2 regions of the Priestia sp. SIMBA_032 genome follow, and region 2 is predicted to be linked to the other one. Evidence: a T-box and tRNA genes for the amino acid it is inferred to sense, from the RefSeq annotation. Region 2 holds a T-box; the other holds one or more tRNA genes.
What was found. A T-box is a leader RNA that pairs with one kind of tRNA and senses whether it is charged. The one in region 2 lies ahead of ileS (isoleucine--tRNA ligase), so its partner is inferred to be a tRNA-Ile.
Positions count from the first base shown of each region.

Region 1: it encodes a tRNA-Ile, which carries the amino acid that the T-box ahead of ileS (isoleucine--tRNA ligase) is inferred to sense. The anticodon was not compared.

Region 1 is NZ_JAWRXD010000002.1:373,784-377,198, forward strand. It holds gene SB717_RS07835 (DUF1189 domain-containing protein) at 1-732, opposite strand, end outside; gene SB717_RS07840 (DUF456 domain-containing protein) at 1,075-1,560, shown strand; tRNA gene SB717_RS07845 (tRNA-Asn) at 1,623-1,697, shown strand; tRNA gene SB717_RS07850 (tRNA-Met) at 1,699-1,772, shown strand; tRNA gene SB717_RS07855 (tRNA-Asn) at 1,813-1,887, shown strand; tRNA gene SB717_RS07860 (tRNA-Ile) at 1,891-1,967, shown strand; tRNA gene SB717_RS07865 (tRNA-Ser) at 1,979-2,071, shown strand; gene sodA (superoxide dismutase SodA) at 2,269-2,877, shown strand; gene SB717_RS07875 (MFS transporter) at 3,007-3,415, shown strand, end outside.
Region 2 is NZ_JAWRXD010000002.1:612,292-615,706, forward strand. It holds gene SB717_RS09125 (YggT family protein) at 1-249, shown strand, start outside; gene SB717_RS09130 (YlmH family RNA-binding protein) at 300-1,073, shown strand; gene SB717_RS09135 (DivIVA domain-containing protein) at 1,158-1,652, shown strand; T-box leader at 1,722-1,942, shown strand; gene ileS (isoleucine--tRNA ligase) at 2,013-3,415, shown strand, end outside.

The sequences.
Region 1 (3,415 bases), 240 kb from region 2:
TGTGACGAGCAATAAGTAAATGAAGAACGTTCCTATCCAGTAAAGAGAGCTGTGCGTTGCTAGAGACAAAGAAAAAGCTTCAAAAAGCGTATAAATCATTGTGAAGGTTACCGTACTATAAGCGCTCAGTGCCCATAGCTGCTTGAAAGGAATCTGCTTTTTGGTAATGAGTCCGATCAGCTTTCCAAGATAAGCAAGGCAGGTAATAGAAAGGAAGTTTAGTCCAGCTGTTAATACGTAAAGTAAAAGCATAGCGATAGGGACAAGTATGTATAAAGAAAATTTTTGTTCGTGCAGCAAGTTTAACAGTTCATTTTTATCTTTATGATGCCAGTTTAGCAACTCATATGAATACGTTTGTGTTTGTGAATTAGTCGTGATATATATTCCATCTTTTAAAAAACCAATTGCATGAGCAGGGGAATGAAACCGTTCAATAGACTGTGAGGGGTTTAAGATAAAAGCGGTACCGTTTACTTTTTTTGTGAAAGGTTGACTTGACGTAAGCTGTGAATTTGAAATAGCAAAAGAAGAAACAGATTTCGGGAGATCTGTAGTAGCTATATGATAGCCGTTTACAATCGTCAAAGCCATAAAGAAAAATGTAGGCAGCAAAGAAATGAATGTTAAAAACAGTACAAAGCCAATTGTTTTATTCGTATGCTCAAAGCGAAGCGACCTTATTTTTTGGAAGGAAGTAAAACTCCATGCCATCTTTTTCAGCATGCTCATTGTAAAGCCTCCTATTATCGAAAATTCTGATTATAACCTATTTTATAGCGAAAATTTAAGGTTTACAATAGATTTTAGAAACCGTTACCAATTACAAGAATGCGATGGAGCGCTTTGTCAAAAGCATATCTTTATATGTACAGATTTTGCTGGCATTGTTTTTGGAGATATTACCGGCAGCTTGAGGACCGTTCTGTTAATATTGCAGTGGTACACTCGAAAATCGTTATCTGAAGACGTATTTTAAAGTAAAATAAAGGAAGGTCTCGTGGTGCAAGCTCTTTCTTTATAGGAGTGGTTATTGTATGATAAATAGTAATAATAAAAAGGATAGGTGCGGGCATGGCTATTTTATGTTGGGCATTAATTATCATTAGCTTTGTTGTATCGTTTGTTGGGTTGGTTTATCCCATCATCCCAAGCGTGCTATTTGTAGCTCTAGGATTTGTTATATACGGTTTATTTTATGATTTTAGCTCCTATAGCTGGTTATTTTGGTTGATACAAGGATTGTTAGTTGTCGCACTTTTTTTAGCAGACTATATAGCTAATATTATTGGTGTGAAAAAATTCGGAGGCACTAAAGCAGGCGTTTGGGGAAGTACAGTTGGGCTGCTTGTGGGTCCGTTTGTTATTCCGGGATTTGGAATTATTTTAGGGCCGTTTATTGGAGCGATTGTAGGAGAACTGATTGTTCATCGGACCACAATTAGCAACGCAGTAAAAATTGGAGTAGGTTCGGTTATTGGCTTTTTTAGTGGCGCTATCTCTAAAGGATTTATTCAACTGCTGATGATTGCCTATTTTTTATATGCTGTTTTAAAATAATGTATTGACTTTAGACTAGAAACATGTTAAATTTTTAATGTCGCTAGTAAATGTTATATTGTTCCACAGTAGCTCAGTGGTAGAGCTATCGGCTGTTAACCGATCGGTCGTAGGTTCGAGTCCTACCTGTGGAGCCATGGCGGTGTAGCTCAGCTGGCTAGAGCGTACGGTTCATACCCGTGAGGTCGGGGGTTCGATCCCCTCCGCCGCTATTTTCCACTTTACATTTGTGACATACATAATTCATATTGTTCCACAGTAGCTCAGTGGTAGAGCTATCGGCTGTTAACCGATCGGTCGTAGGTTCGAGTCCTACCTGTGGAGCCATGTGGACCCTTAGCTCAGCTGGTTAGAGCAGACGGCTCATAACCGTCCGGTCGCAGGTTCGAGTCCTGCAGGGTCCACCATTTATAGGGTTGGAGGAATACCCAAGTCCGGCTGAAGGGATCGGTCTTGAAAACCGACAGGGGTGTTAAAGCCCGCGGGGGTTCGAATCCCTCTTCCTCCGCCATACTATTGTCTATTCAAAGCTTCTTTTGAGAAAAAGAAGCTTTTTTTATGTTTAAAAGAATAGCGAATGGGAATTAGGTAAATATAAATCATGGATTAGGTACTTTTTATTTGAAACAGTAGGGTAAATTTGCTAATCTAGACGTATATGGTGCTTTTGCGCCAAAATGCTTACATATTTTGAAGGAGGAATTATTCATGGCTTACAAATTACCAGAACTACCTTATGCATACGATGCACTGGAACCACATATCGACAAAGAAACAATGAATATTCACCACACAAAACATCACAACACATATGTTACAAACCTAAACGCTGCTGTTGAAGGCAAAGCGGATTTAGAAAGCAAAAGTATTGAAGAGTTAATTTCAAACTTAGATGCTGTTCCTGAAGATATCCGTACAGCAGTACGTAATAACGGTGGCGGTCATGCCAACCACTCATTATTTTGGACAATCCTTTGCCCTAACGGCGGCGGTGCTCCAACTGGTGAATTAGCAGACGCTATCGCTAACAAATTCGGTAGCTTTGATCAATTCAAAGAAGAATTTGCAAATGCAGCTAAAACTCGCTTCGGTTCTGGCTGGGCTTGGTTAGTTGTAAACAACGGCGAATTAGAAGTAACAAGCACACCAAACCAAGATAGCCCATTAATGGAAGGCAAAACGCCAATTCTTGGTCTAGACGTTTGGGAGCACGCTTACTACTTAAATTATCAAAACCGCCGTCCAGATTACATTTCAGCATTCTTTAATGTTGTAAAATGGGACGAAGTTGCTAAGCGTTACGACGCTGCAAAATAAGTTGAAGACGTATTTAAGAGCCAGTAAAGTAATTATTACCTTTACTGGCTTTTTTGTTTTCCAATTCTTTTACATATCTCCTTTTCTTTTTCACACACTAGGTGTAGAAGAGAAAAGGAGTTTTTTGATATGCCTTTATTAAAAAAAGTAGTTGGAGATGTAGAAGTTAGTAAAGATTTACTTTTGCTTTTAATTATAGGCGGTCTTTATGCCTTGGCTATTTCAATTTCCAATTCGTTTGTTAACATTTATCTGTGGAAACAATCAGGCGAATTTTCGGATCTCGCTATTTATAATTTAGCGGTAGTGGTGCTTCAGCCGCTTACGTTTATTTTAGCAGGTAAATGGGCCAAACGAATTGACCGAGTTGTGGTTTTAAGGTTAGGAGTATCTTTTTTAGCTGTTTTTTATATCGCTGTATTAGTCAGTGGAGCTAACGCAGCCGAGTATTTAGTATTGCTTGGTGGACTGCTGGGTATAGGATATGGATTTTATTGGCTAGCTTTTAATGTGCTAACTTTTGAAATTACAGAACCTG
Region 2 (3,415 bases):
CTTGGGCAATTGATTGGTCTTTACTCATGGGCACTGATTATTTACATTTTGATGTCTTGGGTACCCGATGTAAGGGCATCTAAGTTTGGTCAGTTGCTTGGCAGTATTTGTGAACCTTACTTAGAGCCTTTTCGTAAAATCATTCCGCCTATTGGCATGATTGATATCTCACCTCTTGTTGCAATCTTTTTACTACGATTTGCGCAAGCAGGTGTACGTTCACTTCACAGTATGGTTGGATTTATTTAAAAAGGAATCGCTGGATTCCTTTTTTACATACCAATAGTAGGAGTAATAATATGTCTATTTATGAACATTTTAGGCAAGAAGAACATGGATTTATTGACCAGGTTCTTCAATGGAAAGAAGATGTCCTACATCAATACAGCCCAAAATTAACGGATTTTTTAGATCCAAGAGAGCAGCAGGTTGTGACGGCTATTGTCGGGACTGAAGGAGAGGTTCAAGTTTCCTTTGATGGTGGACAACCGTTTGCTGAACGCAAGCGTGCGCTGCTATATCCGGATTACTATGTGCCTGAAAGCGAAGATTTTCAGTTGCATATGTACGAACTGAATTATCCTAAAAAGTTTGTGACGATTGAACATCCTCAAGTTCTTGGTTCGGCGATGTCTTTAGGACTGCGCCGTTCAAAATTTGGCGATATTTTGGTCGCGGGAGACGATATTCAGCTTGTAGCCGCGGAGGAAATTTCTTCTTATATTGAGATGAATTTAACATCAATTGGAAAAGCCAAAGTTTCACTTTCTTCTATTCAAAGAGAGCAGCTTCATGTGGTAAAAGAAGAGCTGATTGAACACGTTTATACAGTTTCTTCAATGAGGCTTGATGTTTTGCTGTCGACCATTCACAATTTATCAAGACAAAAAGTCCAGCCGTTTATTGCAAATGGAGCGGTAAAAGTAAATTTTAAAGTCATTGAACAGCCTTCTTTTGAATGTCATGAAGGTGATGTTTTGTCGCTTCGTGGTCACGGCAGAAGTCGTATTGTTTCACTTGAAGGCAAAACTAAAAAAGAAAAATGGCGAATTGTTGTAGGAAAGCAGAAATAAAGAAATCTACTAGCAGGAAATTTTAAAAATATGTCGAATAAACCATTACTAATAATGTAATGAGACAACACGGAGGTGGCCTAGATGCCTTTAACCCCTTTGGATATTCATAACAAAGAGTTTAATCGCGGATTTCGCGGATATGATGAAGATGAAGTAAATGAGTTTCTTGACCAAGTAATTAAAGACTATGAGCTGGTAATGCGTGATAAAAAGGAGTTAGAAGGAAGAGTATCTGAATTAACAGATCGTCTTGGACATTTTACTAACATCGAAGAAACGTTAAATAAATCAATTTTAATTGCTCAAGAAGCAGCGGAAGATGTGAAGCGAAACGCCGAAAAAGAAGCGAAGCTCATTATAAAAGAAGCAGAAAAAAATGCGGACCGTATTATTAATGAAGCACTGTCTAAGTCTCGTAAAATTGCGATGGACATTGAGGAGACGAAAAAGCAGTCTAAAGTATTTAGAACTCGTTTCAAAATGTTAATCGAAGCCCAGCTTGAAATGTTAAACAGCGACGATTGGGATCAGTTGATGGATTATGAGATGCCAGCGCTAGAAGAAAAAATTGACTAGTCAAGACATCATCTTGACTTCTCACGTTTTGTTGTCATATAATTTGGTAACAGATGAAATTTCATATCAAACAGTACGGAGACAGGGACAGTAGCTTTTTTAGTTTGTCAAAGCGAATCGAGGATGGTGCGAGCTCGATAACAAACAAAAAAGTGAAAATCACCCTAGAGTACCATTGCTGAACCGATGATAGTAAGCAGTGGCGATTTATTCACGTTACGAATGCAAAGAGGATTTGCGTGCAGCAAATCTACTAGGGTGGTACCGCGGGAGGCCTTCTCGTCCCTTTTTGGGATGAGGAGGTCTTTTTGTTATGGTGCAAAAAGATATGAAATTTACGTTTTTTTTGGAGGGTAAAACATGGAATATAAAGATACATTATTGATGCCAAAAACTGAATTTCCAATGCGTGGAAATTTACCGAACCGCGAGCCTAAAATGCAAGAACAGTGGGCTGAAATGAACATTTATGAAAAAGTACAAAAACGTACGGAAGGCCGTCCGCTATTCGTCCTGCATGATGGACCTCCATATGCGAATGGCGATATTCACATGGGACATGCCTTAAATAAAATTTTAAAAGATTTTATCGTTCGCTATAAGTCGATGTCAGGCTTCTGCGCACCTTATGTACCAGGCTGGGATACACACGGCTTGCCAATTGAAACAGCTTTAACAAAAAATAAAAAAGTAAACCGCAAAGAAATGACGGTAGCTGAGTTCCGTAAGCTTTGCGAACAGTATGCTTGGGAACAAGTAAACGGCCAGCGCGAACAGTTCAAGCGTTTAGGTGTACGCGGAGATTGGGATAATCCATATGTAACGCTTCAGCCACAGTACGAAGCGCAGCAAATCAAAGTATTTGGCGATATGGCGAAAAAAGGCTATATCTACAAAGGATTAAAACCTGTGTACTGGTCCCCTTCAAGTGAATCTGCTTTAGCAGAAGCGGAAATTGAATACTATGACAAGCGTTCAGCTTCTATTTACGTAGCATTTAATGTGAAAGATGGTAAAGGTGTGCTTGAACAAGATGAAAAATTCATCATTTGGACGACAACACCGTGGACAATGCCAGCTAACCAAGGAATTGCTGTCAATCCTGAGCTTCAGTACAGCGTAGTTGAAGCAGATGGAGCAAAATATGTAGTAGCAACTGAACTTATTGAAACTGTTGCTAAAGAAATTGAATGGGCTGACTATAAGACACTTCGTACAGTAAAAGGTTCAGAACTTGAACGCGTGGTAGCTGAACATCCAATCTACAAGCGTGATTCTTTAGTTGTTCTTGGCGATCACGTAACAACTGATGCTGGTACTGGCTGTGTTCATACAGCACCGGGACACGGGGAAGACGACTTTATCGTTGGTCAAAAATACGGTTTGGAAGTTCTTTGTCCAGTTGATAGTAAGGGTCATATGACGAATGAAGCACCAGGATTTGAAGGATTATTCTATGATAAAGCGAATAAGCCGATTACAGACAAACTAGAAGAAGAAGGCGCGCTGTTAAAATTAAGTTTCATTACCCACTCATATCCACATGACTGGCGTACAAAGAAACCAACAATTTTCCGTGCAACAGCACAGTGGTTTGCGTCTATTAAAGATTTCCGTGAAGATTTATTAAAAGCAGTAGAAAAAACAGAATGGGTGCCTACTTGGGGTGAAACGAGACTTTATAACATGGTACGTGACCGCGGAGACTGGTGTATTTCCCGTCAACGTGCATGGGGCGTTCCGATTCCAGTATTTTATGCTGA